3 regions of the Streptomyces sp. NPDC006458 genome follow, and region 3 is predicted to be linked to each of the others. Evidence: predicted binding sites of a transcription regulator. Region 3 holds the regulator's gene; each other region holds the start of a gene.
What was found. Region 3 encodes HrcA, which represses chaperone genes, less so after heat shock. Its sites were predicted from a motif close to TTNGCACTCNGNNNNNCNGAGTGCNAA; they were not measured.
Positions count from the first base shown of each region.

Region 1: the regulator HrcA is predicted to act here: its motif matches at 4,769-4,795, upstream of groL (chaperonin GroEL).
Region 2: the regulator HrcA is predicted to act here: its motif matches at 3,567-3,593, upstream of groES (co-chaperone GroES).

Region 1 is NZ_JBEXPR010000007.1:158,562-166,470, forward strand. It holds gene ABZZ79_RS11950 (PTS transporter subunit EIIC) at 1-222, shown strand, start outside; gene ABZZ79_RS11955 (dihydrofolate reductase family protein) at 232-876, opposite strand; gene ABZZ79_RS11960 (hypothetical protein) at 1,000-1,566, shown strand; gene ABZZ79_RS11965 (NADH:flavin oxidoreductase) at 1,576-2,709, opposite strand; gene groL (chaperonin GroEL) at 2,983-4,605, opposite strand; gene ABZZ79_RS11975 (cold-shock protein) at 4,980-5,183, opposite strand; gene ABZZ79_RS11980 (MoaD/ThiS family protein) at 5,633-5,908, opposite strand; gene thrC (threonine synthase) at 5,905-7,188, opposite strand; SAM riboswitch class I at 7,207-7,354, opposite strand; gene ABZZ79_RS11990 (glucosyl-3-phosphoglycerate synthase) at 7,517-7,909, shown strand, end outside.
Region 2 is NZ_JBEXPR010000026.1:14,574-22,482, forward strand. It holds gene ABZZ79_RS29770 (hypothetical protein) at 1-256, shown strand, start outside; gene ABZZ79_RS29775 (SAM-dependent methyltransferase) at 324-1,541, opposite strand; gene ABZZ79_RS29780 (polysaccharide deacetylase family protein) at 1,800-2,699, shown strand; gene ABZZ79_RS29785 (polysaccharide deacetylase family protein) at 2,696-3,532, shown strand; gene groES (co-chaperone GroES) at 3,740-4,048, shown strand; gene groL (chaperonin GroEL) at 4,178-5,800, shown strand; gene ABZZ79_RS29800 (hypothetical protein) at 6,051-6,347, opposite strand; gene ABZZ79_RS29805 (DUF6531 domain-containing protein) at 6,340-7,909, opposite strand, start outside.
Region 3 is NZ_JBEXPR010000001.1:415,609-423,517, forward strand. It holds gene ABZZ79_RS02030 (MBL fold metallo-hydrolase) at 1-318, opposite strand, end outside; gene hrcA (heat-inducible transcriptional repressor HrcA) at 497-1,513, shown strand; gene dnaJ (molecular chaperone DnaJ) at 1,514-2,650, shown strand; gene ABZZ79_RS02045 (nitronate monooxygenase) at 3,009-4,094, shown strand; gene ABZZ79_RS02050 (16S rRNA (uracil(1498)-N(3))-methyltransferase) at 4,094-4,831, shown strand; gene ABZZ79_RS02055 (VOC family protein) at 4,848-5,240, shown strand; gene ABZZ79_RS02060 (hypothetical protein) at 5,303-5,842, shown strand; gene ABZZ79_RS02065 (S41 family peptidase) at 5,911-7,909, shown strand, end outside.

The sequences.
Region 1 (7,909 bases), on a different contig from region 3:
GCGACCGCGATCGGCCCGTCGGGCTGGGCCCTGTTCCCACTGCTGGCCGGCAGCCAGAGCCTGTTGATGACGAGCGCGATCTACGCGGGCGGCCTGGCGACGGGCTACGCCGTCGGCTTCGCGGCGACCTGCGCCTTCGGCCTCGGCGGCCTGGACGAGGAGACGGACGGCACCCGGACGGAGCGGGCCGAGGCCGGCCGGGCGGACGCGCCGGCCGGCTGAACGGCTCCGTCACTTCCGCCAGAACACGTGATGCGTGACCCCGCTCGGGCTGGGCACCACGTCGAGATGGAAGCGGTCGCGCAGTTCGTCCGGGGAGTTCCACAGCCGTACCCCGGAGCCGATCTTCACCGGGGAGACGACGACATGCAGGGTGTCGACGAGGTCGGCGTCGAGGAACTCGCGGATGGTCGTGGCACCGCCCCCGAGACGCACGTCCTTGCCCTGCGCGGCCTCGCGGGCCTGGGCGAGGACCGTCACCGGGTCGGCGTCGACGAAGTGGAACGTGGTGTCGGCGAGCGTGAACGAGGGGCGGGGGTGGTGGGTCAGCACGAAGACCGGCGTGCGGAACGGGGGCTCGTCGCCCCACCAGCCCTGCCACGCGTGGTCCTGCCAGGGCCCGCGCTGGGGCCCGAACTTGTTGCGGCCCATGATCTCGGCCCCGATGTTGCGCGCGAAGTCGCGGGTGAAGTAGTCGTCGAGCCCCCGGCTGCCGCCGGGATCGGTGCGGCGGGGCCAGCTCGCGGTGGCCCCCGCCCAGGAGAACAGCACGGTGGGGTCGGCGTGACCGAACGGCCGCTCCAGACTCTGGCCCTCCCCGGCACCGAAGCCGTCGCTCGACACACAGAAGTTCTGGACTCTCAGCAGCTGACTCACGGCACTCCTCCTGGCTGGGTCGACAGAGGATGGACTTCCCGGCCCGGCAGAACTCATCGCACGCCCAGGGGCCGATCGGCGACGCCGCGGTGCTCCGGGCGAGTGCGCCTACCCTGGGACACCATGAACCACGCCCAGCTCACCGCTCTCGGCCGTGCCCTGCGTCTGCTCGGGGAGCACGGGGAGACGCTGAACACCGAGACAGCCGACAGCAAGCTGCGGGAGGTACGGGCGGATCTGCGGCGGGCCCTGGATCTGCTGGACGACAGCATGTCCACGGCGGCCCCGAACACGCGCTGCGCCGAGCATCCGAACGGGCCCGTCGACGCGGCGGCGCCCGACCTGTGCCTGCTGTGCGAGACGCGGCGCAGGGCGGCCCGGCGGGCGGAGATCAACGGGCCGGCGGCGCCCCGGGCCACGGAGAGCGCGCCCTCGCGCTACGGGGTGCGCGGCGACCGTCCGCAGCCCCAGCAGCGGTGGCTGCCGGAGCTGTGGAACGGCCAGGAGTGGCAGCTGTGCGGGACTCCTCGGCGGGACCGCCGGGAGGCGGAGCTCTACCTCGCCGCCCAGCGGCGCGGCTCGCGGCCCGCGATGGCCTACCGGCTGGTGCACGAGTTCACCGACTACGAGGTGCTGCGGGTGTGGGGCACCCCGGTCCGCGTGGACATCGAGCCGCTGGGCAACCTCTGAGCGAAGCGCTCAGCTCAGGGTCTGCACCGCCGCCCCGTCGTAGGGCAGCAGTTCCTCGAAGCGGCCGGCCAGCACCTTGGCCGCCCACTGGGGGTCCTGGAGGATCGCCCGGCCGACCGCGACCAGGTCGAACTCGTCGCGCTCCATCCGGTCCAGCAGGTTGTCGAGGCTGCCGACCGGGGCGCCCTCGCCCGCGAAGGCCCGGATGAAGTCGCCGTCGAGGCCGACCGAGCCGACGGTGATGGCCTGCTTGCCGGTGAGCTTCTTGGTCCAGCCGGCCAGGTTGAGGTCGGAGCCCTCGAACTCGGGCTCCCAGTAGCGGCGTGTGGAGGCGTGGAAGGCGTCGACACCGGCCGCCGCGAGCGGGGTGAGGACGGCCTCCAGCTCCTCGGGGGTCTCGGCGAGCCGCGCGTCGTACGCGTCCTGCTTCCACTGCGAGTAGCGGAAGACGACCGGGAAGTCCGGCGACACGGCCGCCCGGACCGCCGCCACGATCTCCGCCCCGAACTTCGTACGGGCCACCGCGTCACCGCCGTAGGCGTCGGTACGGCGGTTGGTGCCGGCCCACAGGAACTGGTCGATGAGGTAGCCGTGGGCGCCGTGCAGCTCGACGCCGTCGAAGCCGATGCGCTCGGCGGCGGCGGCCGCCTCGGCGAACGCGGCGACGACATCGTCCAGGTCGCTCTGGGTCATCGCCTTGCCGGTGGCCTCGGTGGCACCGATGCGCAGCCCGGAGGGGCCGACGGCCGGGGCGTCCGCGAACGGCGGCTGCCCCTGCCGGCGCACCATGCCGATGTGCCACAGCTGCGGCACGATCCGGCCGCCCGCCGCGTGCACGGCCTCGGCGACCTTCGCCCACCCGGCCAGCTGCTCCTCCCCGTGGAACCACGGCACCCGGCTGCTCTGCCCCGCCGAGTCGTGGCCGACGTACGTCCCCTCGGTGACGATCAGGCCGACCCCGGCGGCGGCCCGGCGGCCGTAGTACGAGGCCACGTCCGCGCCGGGCACACCGCCGGGCGAGAACATGCGGGTCATCGGCGCCATGGCGATGCGGTTGGGGACGGTCAGGCCGTTGATCGAGACGGGCCGGGAGAGGATCTCGGCCGCGCGCGAGGCGGCGGACTCGGTGACGGTGGCGGTCATGCGGGGGCTCCTCGGGGACGTACTCGGCTAACCAGTTGGTATGTGCGCATGCATTTTTGCACTGCCTTAAACAAGTTCTCACGCCGGTCCGCGCATTCCCAGCCCCGCCCGGCTGTGACCCCCGACACGCCCGACGACGCCCCCGCACCCGTTCGCCGGGAGCTCCCGCGCCGGGGTGCGCCCGGGAGTCCGCCGGGGAACGCCCGAGGGCGGCACCCCCCTCTCGGGGAGTGCCGCCCTCGGTCCGTAGGACGGTCGATCGACTCAGGTCGATCAGAAGTCCATGTCACCGCCCGGCATGCCGCCACCGGCAGGCGCGGCGGCCTTCTCCGGCTTGTCGGCGATGACGGCCTCGGTGGTGAGGAACAGCGCGGCGATGGAGGCGGCGTTCTGCAGCGCGGAACGGGTCACCTTCGCCGGGTCGATGATGCCCTCGGCGACCAGGTCGACGTACTCACCGGTCGCGGCGTTCAGGCCGTGGCCCGGGGTGAGGTTGCGGACCTTCTCCACCACGACGCCGCCCTCGAGGCCGGCGTTGACGGCGATCTGCTTCAGCGGGGCCTCCAGGGCCAGCTTCACAGCGGCGGCACCGGTGGCCTCGTCGCCCTCGAGGTCCAGCTTCTCGAAGACACCGGAGGCCTGGAGCAGGGCCACGCCGCCACCGGCGACGATGCCCTCCTCGACGGCCGCCTTGGCGTTGCGCACGGCGTCCTCGATGCGGTGCTTGCGCTCCTTGAGCTCCACCTCGGTGGCGGCACCGGCCTTGATGACCGCGACGCCGCCGGCGAGCTTGGCCAGGCGCTCCTGGAGCTTCTCGCGGTCGTAGTCGGAGTCGCTGTTCTCGATCTCGGCGCGGATCTGGTTCACGCGGCCGCCCACCTGCTCCGAGGAGCCGGCGCCGTCGACGATGGTGGTCTCGTCCTTGGTGATGACGACCTTGCGGGCGCGGCCCAGGAGGTCCAGGCTCGCGTTCTCCAGCTTGAGGCCGACCTCCTCGGAGATGACCTCGCCGCCCGTGAGGATGGCGATGTCGCCGAGCATGGCCTTGCGGCGGTCACCGAAGCCCGGGGCCTTGACGGCCACGGAGCGGAAGGTGCCGCGGATCTTGTTGACGACCAGGGTCGACAGGGCCTCGCCCTCGACGTCCTCGGCGATGATCAGCAGCGGCTTGCCGGACTGCATGACCTTCTCCAGGAGCGGGAGCAGGTCCTTGACCGAGGAGATCTTGGAGTTGGCGATGAGGATGTACGGGTCCTCGAGCACCGCCTCCATGCGCTCCATGTCGGTCGCGAAGTACGCCGAGATGTAGCCCTTGTCGAAGCGCATGCCCTCGGTGAGCTCAAGCTCCAGACCGAAGGTCTGCGACTCCTCGACGGTGATGACGCCTTCCTTGCCGACCTTGTCCATGGCCTCGGCGATGAGCTCGCCGATCTGGGTGTCGGCGGCGGAGATGGAGGCGGTGGAGGCGATCTGCTCCTTGGTCTCGACCTCCTTGGCCTGGTCGAGCAGGGCACCGGAGACGGCCTCGACGGCCTTCTCGATACCGCGCTTGAGGGCCATCGGGTTGGCACCGGCGGCCACGTTGCGCAGGCCCTCGCGGACCAGGGCCTGGGCGAGGACGGTGGCGGTGGTCGTACCGTCGCCGGCGACGTCGTCCGTCTTCTTGGCGACTTCCTTGACCAGCTCGGCGCCGATCTTCTCGTACGGGTCCTCGAGCTCGATCTCCTTGGCGATGGAGACACCATCGTTGGTGATCGTGGGGGCGCCCCACTTCTTCTCGAGGACGACGTTGCGGCCCTTGGGGCCGAGCGTCACCTTGACGGCGTCCGCGAGCTGGTTCATGCCGCGCTCGAGGCCGCGCCGCGCCTCCTCGTCGAACGCGATGATCTTGGCCATGTGAAGTGGTCCCTCCAGGACTGGGGGTGATTCCTTCGGACCGCGCCCGCGCCCGCGACGGACGGCTCGCGGGCCTCGTGGTTCCTTGCCCCACCCGGCCTGCGGGCCTCACCGACCCGGTCCTTCGTTGTCACTCTCACCTTCAGAGTGCTAACGCCAATGATTAGCACTCGCCCCTGCCGAGTGCAAGCGGCTCCAGGGGATCGGGGGTGGCGCTCAGCCCCCCGCGAACACGAGCCGGGGCGGACCCGCGCACGCGAACGAAGGGCCACGGCGTCGACTCGCTCGACGTCGGCGCGGCCGGCGGACCCGCGCACGCGAAACGAAGGGCCCGCACCCTGGCAGGTGCGGGCCCTTCGCAAAAGAAAGAACGTTCAGGCGGTGACGCGAACCATGTCGGCCTGCGGGCCCTTCTGACCCTGCGAGATCTCGAACTCGACCCGCTGGCCCTCTTCCAGGGTGCGGTAGCCGTCCATCTGAATCGCGCTGTAGTGGACGAAGACGTCCGCACCACCGTCGACCGCGATGAAGCCGTACCCCTTCTCCGCGTTGAACCACTTGACGGTGCCCTGAGCCATGCCTAACTCCCCTATTACTGGCCCTTGCACAGATCCACACTTCGCGGACCCGGGTCAGACCTCACCCCCCATTGACTGGGGGTGTGCGCCGGAACGCGTCGACCGCGGCCGAATGTATCTGTCCAACTGCCGTCTGCAACAGGTCAATCGGACGAGAATTCAGGACGCGACCGGTCGGGAGTTTACCGAGAATTCACCTGAATTCCGGGCAAGTCGGGCCACACAAAGGGGATGAAGGTCGCAAAAGCGCCACACACTTTGGCTACTTCTCATCGGTTCTCCGACGGAACGCCTGGCGAAACTCATATGCGCCCGGCATGCGGGAGTGGCGGCTTCCCCAACTCTACCGTGCTCAACCATGCAGAATTGCCCCCTCCGCTTCTCTCACGGAGGGGGCAATTCGATGAACTCTCGGTTACCGCCGTTACCGACGGTAATTACGGGCGGGGTCAGCCGCCGGCGACCGCCGGAATGATGGACACGCCGGCCCCGTCCGGGGTCGCGGTCTCCAGACCCTGCTCGAAGCGCACGTCGTCGTCGTTGACGTACACGTTCACGAACCGGCGCAGCTTGCCCTGATCGTCCAGGACGCGGGCGGCGATGCCCGTGTGGTTCTTCTCCAGGTCGGCGATGACCTCGGCGAGGGTCTTGCCCTCGGCCGCGACCTCGGCCCGACCGCCGGTGTAGGTGCGCAGGATGGTGGGGATGCGGACGGTCACGCTCATGCGAGGCCAGCCTCTCGGAAGGAGTCCAGGTTGGGGCGGATGGTGGCGGTCAGGCCGGTGCCGGCCACCGCGTCGAGGGTCTTCAGACCGTCACCGGTGTTGAGGACGACGGTGGTCAGCGAGGGGTCGAGAACACCGCTGTCGATCAGCTTCTTCGTCACGCCGACGGTCACACCGCCGGCCGTCTCGGCGAAGATGCCCTCGGTCCGGGCGAGCAGCTTGATCGCGTCCACGATCTGCTCGTCGTTCACATCCTCCACCGAACCGCCGGTCCGGCGCGCGATGTCGAGGACGTACGGCCCGTCGGCCGGGTTGCCGATGGCCAGCGACTTGGCGATGGTGTCCGGCTTCTGCGGCCGCACCACGTCGTGCCCGGCCTTGAAGGCGGTGGACACCGGCGAGCAGCCCTCGGCCTGGGCACCGAAGATCTTGTACGGCCGGTCCTCGACGAGCCCGAGCTTGACGAGCTCCTGGAGCCCCTTGTCGATCTTGGTGAGCTGCGAGCCGGACGCGATCGGCACGACGATCTGGTCGGGCAGCCGCCACCCCAGCTGCTCGCAGATCTCGTACGCGAGGGTCTTGGAGCCCTCCGCGTAGTACGGCCGCAGGTTGACGTTCACAAAGCCCCAGCCCTCGCCGGCCGGGTCGCCGATGAGCTCGGAGCAGAAGCGGTTGACGTCGTCGTAGTTGCCCTCGATGCCGACGAGCTCGCCGCCGTAGACCGCGGCCATGACGACCTTGCCCTGCTCCAGGTCGTGCGGGATGAACACACAGGACCTGAGGCCCGCGCGGGCGGCCGCGGCACCCACGGCGCCGGCGAGGTTGCCGGTGGAGGAGCACGACAGCGTGGTGAACCCGAAGGCGCGGGCGGCCTCCAGGGCCTGCGCGACGACACGGTCCTTGAAGGAGTGCGTGGGGTTGCCGGAGTCGTCCTTGACGAACAGCCCACCGGTCACGCCCAGCTCACGCGCCAGGTTGTCGGCCTTGACCAGCTCGGTCCAGCCGGGGTTGAGATTCGGCTTCTCGGCGACGTCGGCCGGGACCGGCAGGAGCGGTGCGTAGCGCCAGATGTTCGCGGGACCGCTCTCGATCCGCTTGCGCAGCTCCTCGGCGTCGTACGAGGAGAAGTCGTAGGCGATCTCCAGCGGCCCGAAACACTCCTCGCAGGCGAAGACGGGGCCGAGCGGGACCCGGTGGCCGCACTCGCGGCAGCTCAGGGCTGCGGCGGGGCCGAGGTCGACGACGGAATCGGTGCTGCTTGCAGCAGTCTGCACAGCCATGTGAGGCGAGGCCCTTTCTCCTCATCTTCCTCACGACGCATCTCGCCGTGAGACGGATTTGGCACCTTCCCTAGCCGGGAGCCTCGCTGCACGAATGTCAGGAGTACCGACTGGAGGGTTGCCGGGGCTTCATCGGGCCGTATCCCTCTGCCCCTCTGGATGAGCTGTATGTGGTTGTTGTCCGCGTGGACGACCCCCGACATGCGATGGTCATCAGCGTTGTTCAAGACTGTAACCGAAGGCCAGGACAGTTGAGATAGCCGTCCGAACCGCGAGATGGATCACAAACTACCCCTCTCGCCGACAGAACGCAGAGGAGCCGCAGGCTGTGCTGGAAGAAGTCGAGCGCTGGCTGACCACCCGCTCCTGGTCCGTAGCCGATCGCCCGCTCCACAAGATCCTGGCCGCCAAACGGAGCACCGGCCAGACGGTCTCCGTCGTCCTGCCCGCGCTCAACGAGGAGGAGACGGTCGGCGACATCGTCGCGATCATCCGCCACGACCTCATGCAGCAGGTCCCCCTGGTCGACGAACTGGTCGTCATCGACTCCGGTTCCACCGACCGTACCTCGCAGGTGGCCGCCGCGGCGGGCGCCACCGTCGTCCACCGCGACACGATCCTGCCCCGCATACCCGCCGCCCCCGGCAAGGGCGAGGTCCTCTGGCGCTCCCTGCTGGTCACCACCGGGGACGTCGTCTGCTTCATCGACTCCGACCTCAGG
Region 2 (7,909 bases), on a different contig from region 3:
GGCACGGAACCGGTTCCTGGACCTGCTCTGGTCGTTCGTCATCGTGGACGACGACGACCTCGCCGAGGCGTGCAAGGACGCGGTCCGGGCCGGAACCTGGTCGCTGTACCAGGAGATCCTGTCCGGCGAGTCCATGGGCAGCGCTCTCCTCGCCTACTGGCTCGTGAAGGAGGTGGAGACCGCTCCGGCACGGGTGGAGCGGCTCCTGCAGGTCGCGCGGCATCTGCTGCCGGAGGACCTGCACGACGAGGACTGACCGGCCGGCAGCGGCAGGCAACGGGCAGGACACCCGCCGACAAGGCGGTGTCCTGCCCGTTCGTGTCTCACCCGGCCGGGTGACCGACCAGCATCGTCGGCGCGCCAGCCACCCGCGTGAGGAACACCGTCGCCGCGTTCGGCCCCTGCGGCTTGACCTTCTTGCGCAGCTCCTCCGGCTCGACGGCCGAGCCGCGCTTCTTCACGGTGAGGCTGCCGACCGCGCGCTCCCGCAGCAGCGCCCTGAGCTTCTTGACGTTGAAGGGCAGCTGGTCGGTGATCTCGTAGGCGGTGGCGTACGGGGTGGGGCGCAGCGTGTCGGAGGTGACGTAGGCGATGGTCTCGTCGATGAGACCGCCGTCCAGTTGCCGGGCCGCCTCGGCGACCAGGTGCGCGCGGATGACGGCGCCGTCGGGCTCGTAGAGGTAGCGGCCGAGAGGGCGGACCGGGGGGTTGGGCAGGCCGGTGCCGAGGAGGGTGCGCGGGCCGGGGAGCAGGGTCGCGCGCACGGCGCCCGGCTCCGTGCCGAACCACAGCACGGCCTCCTTCACGTCGCCGCCGTCCGAGATCCACTCGGCCTCGGCCTCGGCGGGGATCGCCTCGTGCGGCACGCCCGGGGCGATCTTCAGCGCCGCGTGCCGTGCCGTGGCCGCCGCCCCCACGGCCCAGGACAGCGGCGGTGAGTAGGACTCCGGGTCGAAGATGCGCCCGCCCGCCGACCGGCCGCCACCCCTCACCGACGCGCCGCGCGCGGCCCCTCCCGGTCTGCCGCCGCGCCGGGCGGGGTCCACGAACACGGCGTCGTACCCGGAGGTGTCGATCTCCGTGACGTCGGCCTCGCGCACCTCGATCAGGTCCGCGAGCCCGAGCGCCTCGGCGTTGGCGAGGGTCACCCGCGCGGTGAGCGGGTCGTGGTCGACCGCGAGGACGCGGATGCCCGCGCGGGCCAGCGCGATGGCGTCCCCGCCGATCCCGCAGCACAGGTCGGCGACGGAGGTGACGCCGAGCTCCTCGAACCGCCGCGCGCGATACGCGGCCACGCTCGCCCGGGTCGACTGCTCGACGCCGTTGGGCGTGAAGAACATCCGCGCGGCGTCCTCCGCCGCGAACTTCGCCGCCGCCCGTTGGCGCAGCCGCGCCTGCCCCAGCGCGGCGGAGACCAGCTCCGCCGGGTGCTCACGGCGCAGCCGCGTGGCCACGGCCAGCTCCTGCGCGGGATCGGTGTCGCGCACCTCGTCGAGGAGGGCACGGCCTTCGGGCGTCAGCAGGGCGTCGAGCTCGTTCACCGGCTCATTGTGGGCCAGTCGGAGGACGGTGCGCCCGCGGTGGCGGTGTCGGCGGGGGCCGGGGGTGGGGTGCTGCGAGGATCCGGCTACATGCGAGCAGTAGGACAAAATGACAAAAATACTTCCTTTGGTGTCGGTGTCGGTGTCGGTGTCGGTGTCGGTGGGGCTGGGGCTGGGGCTGGTGGGGGTGGGGCTGGTGGGGCCGGGGGCCCGTCCGGTCGCCGGGGGCGTTCGCCGGGACGGAGGCGGGGGCGTCGCGTGCCGCGCGTCCGTGCCGCGCTCGCCGTGCTCGCAGCCTCCGCCCTAGCCGCCGGGTGCGCCGGGGGCGCCCGTCCCGAGGTCCTTACGGCCCGCCCCGCGCCCGGGCAGCAGCCGCACCTGAAGGCGCCCCACGCCCGCGCCCTGGACTCCTACGCCGACCGGCTGCGGGCCGACTACACCGCCCGCGCGGCCGCCGCCAGACGCTGGGGGCTGGCCGAGACGCCGCTCCGGCCCCCGCCCCCGCCCGCGAGGAAGCCGGCCATCGGCACCCGCGAGGGCTTCGAGGTCGACGGCCACGAGGAACTGGGCCTGCCGCCGGTCTTCACCACGGTCCCCACCAAGGAGAAGGTCGTCTTCCTCACCATCGACGACGGCGCCGAGAAGGACCCGGCGTTCCTGCGGATGATGAGCGAGCTGAAGATCCCGTACACCGCCTTCCTCAGCGACTACCTGGTCAAGGAGGACTACGGGTACTTCGGGCGGATGCAGGACCGGGGAGTGACCCTCAACAACCACACCCTCCACCACCCGTTCATGCCCGCCCTGTCCTACGAACGCCAGAAGCGCGAGATCTGCGGCATGCAGGACGTCATCGAGAAGCGCTACGGCAAGCGCCCCGTCGTCTTCCGGCCGCCCTTCGGCGGCTACGACCGCGACACGCTGCGCGCCGCGAAGGCCTGCGGCGTGAAGTACGCCCCGCTCTGGAACCAGGAGGTCTTCGTCGACCGCTGGGAGTACCGCGAGTGGGACCGCGGCCTGCACCCCGGTGACATCGTCCTCAGCCACTTCCGCGGCAAGGCCCAGTGGAAGGGCAGCATGCCCGACATGATCCGCCGGTTCCTGCGCAAGGTGACCGACGAGGGGTACGCGGTCGCACGGCTGGAGGACTACCTGTGAGGGTGCGGGACCTGATCGCGGCCACGCTCGCCCTGACCGTCCCGCTCACCGGCTGCGCCCGCTCCGTCGACCCGGTGGAACGGCTGGGCGGGAAGGCGGCCGAGCGGGTCCGCGCCACCGGCGCCACGCAGGCCTCCGCGCCCCCGCACGCCACCGGCGGCGACTCGCGCGCGCCGCAGCCGCCGTACCGCCGCTGGGGCCTCACCGCGCCCCTTCCCGCCGCCCCGGACCCCGCGCGCCGGCCGCGTCCGGCCGCGCCCGGCGCGCTGCCGCCCGTCGTCGACCGGGTGCCCACCCGCGACCGGGTCGTCTTCCTGACCTACGACGACGGGGCGGAGCGCGACCCCCTGTTCGTCGACCTGGTCCGCGAACTGCGGCTCCCGGTGAGCCTGTTCCTCACCGACAGCGTCGTGGGACCGGGCTACGCGCACTTCGCGCGGCTGCGCGCGGTCGGGGCGGGCGTGCAGAACCACACGCTCGACCACACGTATCTGCGCGGACTGCCGTACGCCGGACAGCGCGCGGCGATCTGCGGTCAGCAGGACAAGCTCCGGGCCCGCTTCGGTCTGCGCCCGCGCCTCTTCCGGCCGCCGCACGGCGCCTACGACACCACCACGCTGCGGGCCGCCGCCGACTGCGGCATCGCGGCGGTCGTCCGCTGGAGCGCGACCGTCACCGATACCCGGGCTCCTCTACGGCTCGCGCCCGGCATGATCGTCTCGCTGCCCTCCCGCGACCCCACCGACCCGCCCCTGCGCGACCGTACGGCCGCCGTGCTGCGGGAGATCCAGCGGCGGGGACTGACGGTGGGCAGGCTGGAGAACTACCTGTAGGAAGGTCGGACACGGGCGCCGCGCCGGACGTCAATTGGCACTCCGCTTGACCGAGTGCTAACCCCGGTCATAGTCTCGGGTCTGGCACTCCCCACTGGAGAGTGCCAAACACGCGACGGGCAGGTCCGGCACCCGCGACGACGGATCCACCTGGTCGCCACCTCAGACAGTTAACCCCGTGAGATCTCCGAAGGGGGAGGTCGGATCGTGACGACCACCAGCTCCAAGGTTGCCATCAAGCCGCTCGAGGACCGCATCGTGGTCCAGCCGCTCGACGCCGAGCAGACCACGGCCTCCGGCCTGGTCATCCCGGACACCGCGAAGGAGAAGCCCCAGGAGGGCGTCGTCCTCGCCGTGGGCCCGGGCCGCTTCGAGGACGGCAACCGTCTGCCGCTCGACGTCCAGGTCGGCGACGTGGTCCTCTACAGCAAGTACGGCGGCACCGAGGTGAAGTACAACAACGAGGAGTACCTCGTTCTCTCGGCTCGCGACGTTCTCGCGATCATCGAGAAGTAAGCACCTCGCTGCACCCGAAACACCCTGCTGTTTGCTTGTTCTGCGCCCCTGGCCCCCGCGACCCATAGAAGCCGGGCGCCCGGGGCGCAGTTTCTTTACCCCAGACTTTCCGAGAGGGCTACCGCTGCCATGGCGAAGATCCTGAAGTTCGACGAGGACGCCCGTCGCGCCCTTGAGCGTGGCGTCAACAAGCTTGCGGACACGGTCAAGGTGACGATCGGCCCCAGGGGCCGCAACGTCGTGATCGACAAGAAGTTCGGCGCCCCCACCATCACCAACGACGGTGTGACCATCGCCCGCGAGGTCGAGGTCGAGGACCCGTTCGAGAACCTCGGCGCCCAGCTGGTGAAGGAGGTGGCGACCAAGACCAACGACATCGCGGGTGACGGTACGACCACCGCCACCGTGCTGGCCCAGGCGCTCGTCCGCGAGGGCCTGAAGAACGTCGCCGCCGGCGCCTCTCCGGCCGCCCTGAAGAAGGGCATCGACGCGGCCGTCGCCGCGGTCTCCGAGGATCTGCTCGCGACCGCCCGGCCGATCGAGGAGAAGTCCGACATCGCCGCCGTCGCCGCGCTGTCCGCCCAGGACCAGCAGGTCGGCGAGCTCATCGCCGAGGCGATGGACAAGGTCGGCAAGGACGGTGTCATCACCGTCGAGGAGTCCAACACTTTCGGTCTGGAGCTGGACTTCACCGAGGGCATGGCCTTCGACAAGGGCTACCTGTCGCCGTACTTCGTGACGGACCAGGAGCGCATGGAGGCCGTCCTGGAGGACCCCTACATCCTCATCAACCAGGGCAAGATCTCCTCGATCCAGGACCTGCTGCCGCTGCTGGAGAAGGTCATCCAGTCCGGTGGCTCCAAGCCGCTGCTGATCATCGCCGAGGACGTCGAGGGCGAGGCCCTGTCCACCCTCGTCGTGAACAAGATCCGCGGCACCTTCAACGCGGTCGCGGTCAAGGCCCCCGGCTTCGGTGACCGCCGCAAGGCGATGCTCCAGGACATGGCGGTCCTCACGGGCGCCACGGTCATCTCCGAGGAGGTCGGTCTCAAGCTCGACCAGGCCGGTCTGGACGTGCTGGGCAGCGCCCGCCGCGTGACCGTCACCAAGGACGACACCACCCTGGTCGACGGTGGCGGCAACTCCGAGGACGTCGTCGGCCGCGTCAACCAGATCAAGGCCGAGATCGAGAACACCGACTCCGACTGGGACCGCGAGAAGCTCCAGGAGCGCCTCGCGAAGCTGGCCGGCGGCGTGTGCGTGATCAAGGTCGGCGCCGCCACCGAGGTGGAGCTGAAGGAGAAGAAGCACCGTCTGGAGGACGCCATCTCCGCGACCCGCGCCGCGGTCGAGGAGGGCATCGTCTCCGGTGGTGGCTCCGCGCTCGTCCACGCCGTGAAGGTCCTGGAGGGCAACCTCGGCAAGACCGGCGACGAGGCCACCGGTGTCTCCGTCGTCCGCCGCGCCGCCGTCGAGCCGCTGCGCTGGATCGCCGAGAACGCCGGCCTGGAGGGCTACGTCATCGTCTCCAAGGTCGCCGACCTGGAGAAGGGCAACGGCTACAACGCCGCCACCGGCGAGTACGGCGACCTGGTCAAGCAGGGCGTCATCGACCCGGTCAAGGTCACCCGCTCCGCCCTGGAGAACGCCGCCTCCATCGCCTCCCTGCTTCTGACGACCGAGACCCTGGTCGTCGAGAAGAAGGAAGAGGAGCCGGCCGACGCAGGCCACGGCCACGGCCACTCGCACTGACCCACCACGCACCACCAGAAGGCCCGGCACCCGGTTGGGGGCGCCGGGCCTTCCGGCTGCTCGGGTCCCGCCGTCAGCCGTCGTGCCCTTTCCTCGTCCGCGAGCCGCGCGGCCGGGGTGGCCTGAGCGAGCCGTTCGGGCAGGGCTTCCGCGAACCTCAGGCCGCGTACGGCGCGGGCCTCCACCTCTGGCAGCGTCAGGCCTTCTCCCGAGGGATATGGGGCCGTGGAGCATCACCTTCGTGCGATGTTCACGGATGTGCGAGTGTCAGCGTCGTTCCCGGCGTGAGCGTCTTGGCCGACTCCCCCCTCAAGGTGACCTTGCCGGAATGAACCGTGTCCAACTGTTCCACGTCTCTGCCATACCACTCGATCTTTTCCAAGGTGAGAGGCGCATGAGCGTCGCCGTTCTCTTCTTGCGGTGGCATGCCAAGGAATTGCATCCCCAGGACGGCCGTCCCTTCGATGCATCGCACAACGCACACCGCCGTTAGTTCTGTCGGCGCGGGAAGGACTTCCAGAACGCTTAGCGCTGCCTTCTCAGGCACGTTTGTGGGCCTCCTCGACGAATTTCGCGATCTGTTCGGGTGAAAGTTTCGGGATGTCGTACTCGAGTAGAGGATCGATGTCCTCGTTTCTGACTCTCCTCGGCACGTTGACTCCCATTTCCGCGAGGATATCTCGCGCAACGGCCGAAGGAACCTGCAGGGAGGCACGGGACGAGAGGTCGGCCGGGCTCAGTTCGACCGGCCATTCGGCCTCGCGCGCGATGTACCCCTCGTGCACGGGGACCCCCTGTAGCGCGCGGCGTGGATAGATCTCTACGACGGCCTCTCCGAACCTCTCGGCCTGTGTCGCGAACACGGTTGCCACGCCGGGGTCGGAGGACGTGGGCGTGATGCCGTACCGCTGTACGCCAGGGCTTCCTTCGAAACCGAGGGTGGTTCCTCGGAAAAGGTGTTCTGGGCACCCTGACAAGCCGAGAGGATCGCTCCACGTGTGCGGATTGAGGACGTACGCGGTGGGATTCGGTCCGGGAGTGAGACCGAGGGGGTCGGTAGTGAGGTAGCGGGCGGTCTCGGGGTCGTAGTGGCGGAAGAAGTTGTAGTGCAGGCCTGTTTCGGGGTCGTGGTACTGCCCCGGGAAGCGCAGGGGTGTGTAGGCCGTGCTGTTCGCGGGCCAGGCGGTGGTGCCCCAGACCGTGCTGCGGGCGCGCCATGCGATCTCGCCCTGCTCGTCCACGAGCTCGCCGGGGGTGCCGACGAGATCGGTCACGATGGCGAAGAACCGGGAGTCGACATCTTCCTGGGATGTGTCCGACGTGAGACGTTCGGTCTGGGCCACGGGGTGCTGGCCCTGGTGGTCCCAGGTGAGCGTAACCTGGTGCGGCAGCTCCGGTGACGTGGTGGTCTGTTCGCACAGGACCGAGCCGTCCCAGGTGAACTCGACGCGTTCGACGACCGTTTCGCCGCCGACGGCAAGGCGCAGTTTCGCCGTACGACGGCCCAGCGGGTCATAGGTGTAGCGCCAGCGGGTGCCGTCCGGTGTGGTCACCTGGGTCAGGCGGTCCTCGGCGTCCCACTCGTAGTGCCAGGTGTCCGGCTTGCGGGACAGTCGACTCTTCTGGCGCAGGACGACACGGCCGAGGGCGTCGTGTTCGTAGCGGACCTCACCTGCACGCCGGATGCGGGTGCCCTCGTACGCGCGTGTGCCGGCCGCCTCTCGACCATGGGACGCGGGCCACGACGCGGACACCTGGTTGCCTGCCGTGTCGTACGCGTACGTCTCCGACCAGGTCTCCGCGCGCACCGCCGTGACCCTGCCCACCGCGTCCAGGTCGATGGTGCGGCTCCCGGCCAGCTGGTCATCGATGCGAACGGGGTTGCCGTCGGCGCGGTAGGTGTAGGCGCGACGCTGGATCGGGCGCCCGTCCTGGGCCGTCACCGACTGGACGGTTCTGCGGCCGAGGGCGTCGTAGGTGTGCTCCAACGTGAGCGTCTCGCCGACTCGCCGTACGAGTTCGCGGCCCGCTGAGTCATAGGTGAAATCGACGGCACGTCCAGAGGCGACCATCCTCGTGCGCCGGCCGGCACTGTCGTACGACCAGTCC
Region 3 (7,909 bases):
CTCGCCCGCGCGGGTTCCGGTCAGCGCCCCGTCCACGCCCACCGCGCCGAAGACCTCCGCGTCCGGGAGCGCCGCCGCGCCGAAGACGTGGTCGAAGTGGGGGTGGGTGAGCGCGATATGGGTCACACCGTGGCCGGACAGCCACTGCGCCTGTGTCCCCAGCAGATTCCCTTCGGACAGGCTCGAACCCGCGTCGATCAGCAGCGCGGCGCCCTCGCCGAGGACCAGCCCCGCCGTGCAGTCCCACACCGGGAGGCGGCACCGGCCCACCCCCGCGGCCAGCCGCTCCCACCCCAGCTCTTCCCAAGTCACCGTCATACCGCGACGCTAACGGTGACCCTCGCGCGGGGCACGGTCGTACGGGACCTGTCTTGCCGGGGGGCCACCCGACGGCCGTACACTGGGCCGGGGAGGCTGGCACTCGTATGTTCCGAGTGCCAGGCGGGGAAACCAGAGGGACCGAGCGCCAGGGTGACGACTGCTGGAGGTGTGCGCGATGCTCAGTGAACGAAGGCTCCAGGTGCTGCGCGCCATCGTCCAGGACTACGTCGGCACCGAGGAGCCGGTCGGTTCCAAGGCCCTCACCGAGCGCCACAACCTGGGCGTCTCCCCGGCGACCGTGCGCAACGACATGGCGGCCCTGGAGGACGAGGGCTTCATCGCGCAGCCGCACACCAGCGCCGGGCGGATCCCGACCGACAAGGGCTACCGGCTCTTCGTCGACAAGCTCGCCGAGGTCAAGCCGCTCACCGCGCCCGAGAAGCGGGCGATCCAGAACTTCCTCGACGGCGCCGTCGACCTCGACGACGTCGTGGCCCGCACGGTGCGGCTGCTCGCGCAGCTCACCCGGCAGGTGGCCGTCGTGCAGTACCCCTCGCTGACCCGGTCCACGGTCCGGCACGTCGAGCTGCTGTCGATGGCACCGGCCCGGGTGATGCTGGTGCTGATCACCGACACCGGCCGGGTCGAGCAGCGGATGGTCGACTGCCCGGCGCCGTTCGGCGAGTCCTCGCTCGCGGATCTGCGCGCGCGGCTGAACAGCCGGGTGGCGGGCCGGCGCTTCACGGATGTGCCGCCGCTGGTGCAGGATCTTCCGGAGGCCTTCGAACCGGAGGACCGCGGCACGGTCCAGACGGTCCTCTCCACCCTCCTGGAGACGCTCGTCGAACAGACCGAGGAGCGGCTGATGATCGGCGGCACCGCCAATCTGACCCGCTTCGGACATGACTTCCCCCTCACCATCCGCCCCGTCCTGGAGGCCCTGGAGGAGCAGGTCGTGCTCCTCAAGCTCCTGGGCGAGGCGGGGGATTCGGGCATGACCGTGCGCATCGGTCACGAGAACGCCTACGAGGGACTCAACTCCACGTCGGTGGTGTCGGTGGGCTACGGTTCGGGCGGCGAGGCAGTCGCCAAGCTCGGCGTGGTCGGCCCGACCCGCATGGATTACCCGGGAACGATGGGAGCGGTACGCGCAGTGGCACGGTACGTCGGACAGATCCTGGCGGAGTCGTAAGTGGCCACGGACTACTACGCCGTTCTCGGCGTGCGCCGCGACGCGTCGCAGGATGAGATCAAGAAGGCCTTCCGGCGGCTCGCGCGCGAGCTGCACCCGGACGTCAACCCGGACCCGAAGACCCAGGAGCGGTTCAAGGAGATCAACGCCGCTTACGAGGTGCTGTCGGACCCGCAGAAGAAGCAGGTCTACGACCTCGGCGGCGACCCGCTCTCGCAGTCCGGCGGGGCCGGCGCGGGCGGCTTCGGCGCGGGTGGCTTCGGCAACTTCTCGGACATCATGGACGCCTTCTTCGGTACGGCGTCCCAGCGCGGCCCGCGTTCGCGCACCCGGCGCGGCCAGGACGCGATGATCCGGATCGAGGTCGAGCTCGACGAGGCCGCCTTCGGCACGACCAAGGACATCCAGGTCGACACGGCCATCGTCTGCACCACCTGCAGCGGTGAGGGCGCGGCGCCGGGCACCTCCGCGCAGACCTGCGACATGTGCCGCGGCCGCGGTGAGGTCTCCCAGGTCACCCGGTCCTTCCTGGGCCAGGTCATGACCTCGCGGCCCTGCCCGCAGTGCCAGGGCTTCGGCACCGTCGTGCCGACGCCGTGCCCGGAGTGCGCCGGCGACGGCCGGGTCCGCTCCCGCCGGACCCTGACCGTGAAGATCCCGGCCGGTGTCGACAACGGCACCCGTATCCAGCTCGCCGGCGAGGGCGAGGTCGGCCCCGGCGGCGGTCCGGCCGGTGACCTCTACGTCGAGATCCACGAGCTGCCGCACTCGACCTTCCAGCGGCGCGGCGACGACCTGCACTGCACGGTGACCATCCCGATGACCGCGGCGTCCCTGGGCACCAAGGTGCCGCTGGAGACGCTCGACGGCATGGAGGAGGTCGACATCCGGCCCGGCACCCAGTCCGGCCAGTCGATCCCGCTGCACAACCGGGGCGTCACCCACCTGCGCGGCGGCGGGCGCGGCGACCTCATCGTCCACGTCGAGGTCCAGACCCCGAGCAAGCTCGACCCGGAGCAGGAGCGCCTGCTGCGCGAGCTGGCCAAGCTGCGCGGCGAGGAACGCCCCCAGGGACAGTTTCAGCCCGGTCAGCAAGGGCTGTTCTCGCGGTTGAAGGATGCTTTCAACGGTCGCTGAGGTGTGTGGGGCTGGCTGTCGGGGGTCCGGGGGTTGGCCCCGGGTGGGTGCGGTCAGCCCGGCCAGCAAGGGCTGTTCTCGCGGTTGAAGGATGCTTTCAACGGTCGCTGAGGTGTGTGGGGCCGGCTGTCCGGGGGTCCGGGGGTTGGCCCCGGGTGGGTGCGGTCAGCCCGGCCAGCGGGGGCCGTTCTCGCGGTCGAAGGATGCCTTCAACGAAGGCCGGCCCACAGGCGCCGGACGGCCCCTCCGTACGGCTCGGGTGGCTTTCACGAACACGCGAAAGCCACCCGTGCCAAAGGTCTATGCCTCCCGGAAGTCCCGATTCGGACTTGTTCGAAGGACGTGACAACATGCGGGCATGTCCTCCGCGCTGACCGATCTCCTCCCGCTTCCGATCGTGCAGGCCCCGATGGCGGGCGGCATCTCCGTGCCGCAGCTCGCCGCCGCCGTGTCCGACGCCGGAGGGCTCGGGTTCCTGGCCGCCGGGTACAAGACGGTGGACGGCATGTACCAGGAGATCAAGCAGCTGCGCGGACTGACCTCCCGCCCCTTCGGCGTGAACCTCTTCATGCCGGTTCTCGAACACCCCGACCCCGCCGCGGTCGACGTCTACGCCCACCAGCTCGCCGGCGAGGCCGCCTGGTACGAGACCGAGCTGGGCGACCCCGACAGCGGCCGCGACGACGGCTACGACACCAAGCTGGCCGTCCTGCTGGACAACCCGGTCCCGGCGGTCTCCTTCCACTTCGGCGTGCCCACCCCGGAGGCCCTGGTGGCCCTGCGCCGCGTCGGCACCCTCACGCTCGTCACCGCGACCACCGTCGAGGAGGCCCTCGCGGTGGAGCGGGCCGGCGCCGACGCGGTGATCGCGCAGGGCGTGGAGGCCGGCGGCCACCAGGGCACCCACCGCGACCTGCCCGGGGCGGAGCGGGCCGGAACGGGCCTGCTGTCCCTCGTCGCGCAGGTCCGCGAGGCCGTCGCCCTGCCGATCGTCGCCGCCGGCGGCATCATGCGGGGCAGCCAGATCGCCGCCCTGCTCGCGGTGGGCGCGAGCGCCGCCCAGCTCGGCACCGCGTTCCTCGCCACCCCCGAGTCCGGCGCGCACGTCCTGCACAAACAGGCGCTCACCGACCCCCTCTACGTACGCACCGAGCTCACCCGGGCGTTCTCCGGGCGCCCGGCCCGCGGCCTGGTGAACCGCTTCGTGCGCGAGCACGGCCCCTACGCCCCCGCCGCCTACCCCGACGTCCACCACCTCACCGCCCCGCTGCGCAAGGCGGCCGCGAAGGCGGGCGACGCCCAGGCGATGTCGCTGTGGGCGGGACAGGGCCACCGCATGGCGCGGGAGCTGCCCGCCGGGCGGCTGGTGGAGGTCCTGGCAGGGGAACTCGCGGCGGCCCGGACAGCGTTGTCGGACCTTCCGGCCCAAGGAGGTGCGCTCTGATGACGGCTCCGGTGTTCGTGGTCGACCGGCTCGACGGCGCGGGACGCGAGTTCGTGCTCGACGGCCCCGAGGGACGGCACGCGGTCTCGGTGAAGCGGCTGCGGTCCGGCGAGGACGTGGTGCTCACCGACGGGTTCGGACGCTGGGCCGAGGGCGTGGTGAAGGCCGCCGAGGGCAAGGACCGGCTGGTGGTGGAGCTCGCCCCCGTACGCCAGGAGCCGGTGGAGCAGCCCCGGATCACCGTCGTGCAGGCGCTGCCCAAGGGCGACCGCGGTGAACTCGCCGTGGAGACCATGACGGAGACCGGCGTCGACGCGATCGTGCCGTGGGCCGCCTCCCGCTGCATCACGCAGTGGAAGGGCGACCGCGGGCTGAAGGCGCTCGCCAAGTGGCGGGCCACCGCCCGTGAAGCGGGCAAGCAGTCCCGCCGGGTGCGCTTCCCCGAGGTCGCGGACGCGGCGACGAGCAAGCAGGTTGCGGCACTTCTCGCCAAAGCCGACTTCGCCGCCGTGCTCCACGAGAGCGGCGAGGAACGCCTCGCCACCGCCGAACTGCCCACCGAGGGCGAGATCGTGCTGGTCGTCGGCCCCGAAGGGGGTGTGTCCCCGGAGGAGTTGGCGCTCTTCGCGGAAGCGGGCGCGAAGCCGTACGTCCTCGGGCGTACGGTGTTGCGGACATCGACCGCCGGGACCGCGGCGGCGGCCCTGCTGCTGGGCCGGACGGGCCGCTGGTCCTGAGGACGGAGGGAACACCATGGAACTCGCCCAGGTGCGGCTGCTGGTGACCGACTTCGCCGACTGCTACCGCTTCTACGCCGACGTCCTCGGCCTCAAGCCCCAGTCGGGCGCGGCCGAGGGGCCGTACGAGAAGTTCAGCCCCGCCACCGGCTCCGCGGGCATCGCGCTCCAGGACCGGGCGATGATGGCCGAGGTGCTGGGCGAACTGGGCGACGCGGCGAGCGGGCACCGGTCCCTGGTGGTGCTGCGGGTGGACGACCTCGACGCGTACTGCGAGCAGGTCACCGGGCGTGGCGCCGAACTCCTGCACGGCCCGGCCCCGATGACCGACCGGATGCGCGTGGCCCATCTCAAGGACCCCGAGGGCAATCTGGTGGAGCTTCAGGAGTGGCTGCTGCTGCGCGGATGACCGTGCACGCGTGGCCGTATGCGCACTACCGCGACAGGCGGGGCAGTGGCAAGCTGTCCTCCATGGGGGCATTGCGACGCATTTGGCAGGGCGGGCGACGGCGGCGGATCGAGCGGGGCGCGGCCGCGCTGGCGCTGGCGGTGATCACCGCGGGCGGGGTGGCGGCGTGCGACCCGGCGGGCCTGAGCTCGGCCACGGTCTCGTTCACCACCGACCAGCTGGCCACCCGCGAGCTGGAGCGGCAGCAGGCGGACGTGCGCCGGCTCAACTGCACGGCCGAGGTGGACGGCGGTGACAGCGCCTCGCCCTCCGCGACACAGGACGACGTGGCCACCGTCCACTGCGAGGGCGAGACCGGCGACGGCAAGGACATCACGGTCGACGGCAGGGTGACCCGCGCAGTCGACGGGGCGTGCGTGCGCGGCGATCTGACCGCGAGGATCGACGGCCGGCAGGTGTTCCGCGTGAACGGGCTCGGCGACTGCGACGCCGCTCCCACCCCGCCCTCGGGCCAGGCGCCCGGTCCCGCCGTCACGGTGACCGTCACCCAGACCGTCTGGTGCGACAACTACCCGCAGTGCCGCCCGGTTCAGGGCAAGTAGGCCCCGGGAAAAGACCAAGTGATCCAAACCGCCAGCCCCGGACGCCCCCGCTGCATACGCTTGATCGCGTGACGCAGACCGCAGACTCCGCCCCGTCGGCCTACCTCCGCTTCCCGCACCTGCACGGCGAGTCGGTCGCCTTCACCGCCGAGGACGACGTCTGGATCGCGCCGCTCGACGGCGGCCGGGCGTGGCGGGTCAGCGCCGACAACATGCCGGTGAGCATGCCCCGCATATCGCCCGACGGCACCACCGTCGCCTGGACCTCCAACCGCGACGGCGCCCCCGAGGTGCACGTCGCCCCGGCCGACGGCGGACCCGCCCGGCGGCTGACGTACTGGGGCAGCACGAAGACCCAGGTGCGAGGCTGGACCCCGGACGGCCGGGTCCTGGCGCTCAGCACCCACGGCCAGGCCACCCTGCGCCGCACCTGGGCACGGGCCGTCCCGCTCGACGGCGGCCCGGCCGAAATCCTGCCGTACGGCCCCGTCGGCGATGCGGCGTTCGGCCCGGCCACCGTGCTGCTGTCCGCGCCGATGGGCCGCGAGGCGGCCTGGTGGAAGCGCTACCGGGGCGGCACCGCCGGCAAGTTGTGGATCGACCGCGACGACAGCGGCGAGTTCGTCCGGCTGCACGAGGACCTCGACGGCAACATCGAGCACCCCTGCTGGGTGGGCGAGCGCCTCGCGTTCCTCTCCGACCACGAGGGCACCGGCGCGCTGTACTCCTCCCTCGCCGACGGCTCCGACCTGCGCCGCCACACCCCCGTCGACGGCTTCTACGCCCGGCACGCGACGAGCGACGGCCACCGCGTCGTCTACGCCTGCGCGGGCGAACTGTGGCTCCTGGACGACCTGGAGGGCGCCGAGCCGCGCCGCCTGGACATCCGGCTCGGCGGTCAGCGCACCGACCGGCAGCCCCACACGGTCGACGCGGGGCGCTGGTTCGGCTCCGCCGCCCCCGACCACAGCGCCCGCGGCAGCGCGGTGAGCGTACGCGGCGCGGTCCACTGGGTCACCCACCGCTCGGGCCCCACCCGTGCCCTGGCCGCCGAACCCGGCGTCCGCGCCCGGCTGCCGCGCACCTTCCGCGTCGAGGGCGAGGAATGGGCGGTGTGGGTGACGGACGCGGAGGGCGAGGACGCCCTGGAGTTCGCGCCCGCCACCGGCCCCGCCCCCGGCACCACCCCGCGGCGTATCGCGGCCGGCCGGCTGGGCCGGGTCCTGGGCCTCGCCATGGCCCCGGACGGCACCCGTGCCGCGGTCGCCGCGCACGACGGACGCGTGCTGCTCGTGGAACGCGAGAGCGGCGAGGTCCGCGAGCTCGACCGCAGCGAGCACGGCGACGTGTCCGGCCTCGCCTTCTCGCCCGACTCCGGCTGGCTCGCCTGGTCCCACCCCGGCCCGCACCCGCTCAGCCAGCTCAAGCTCGCCAACACCACCGACCTGACGGTCACCGAGGCGACCCCGCTGCGCTTCCAGGACTACGCGCCCGCCTTCACCCTGGACGGCAGGCACCTCGCCTTCCTGTCCACCCGCTCCTTCGACCCGGTCTACGACGAGCACGTCTTCGACCTGGCCTTCGTCACCGGTTCGCGCCCGCACCTGATCACCCTCGCCGCGACCACGCCCTCACCGTTCGGCCCCCAGCGGCACGGCCGCCCCTTCGAGGTGTCCGACAAGGACGAGACCCCCGACAGCGAGGGCACCCCCGCCACCCGCATCGACCTCGACGGCCTCGCCGACCGCATCGTGCCCTTCCCGGTGGAGGCCGCCCGCTACTCCAACCTGCGCGCCGCCAAGGACGGCGTCCTGTGGCTGCGCCACCCCGTGCGCGGTGTCCTCGGCGTCTCCCGGGCCACGCCCGACGCGCCCGACCCGCACACCGAGCTGGAGCGCTACGACCTCGCCGAGCAGCGCGTCGAGCATCTCGCCGCCGACGCCGACCACTTCGCGGTCAGCGGCGACGGCAAGCGGGTCCTGCTGTGGACCGACGGGCACCTCAAGGTCGTCCCCAGCGACCGGCGGGCCTCCTCCGACGCCGACAGCGACTCCAACATCACCGTCG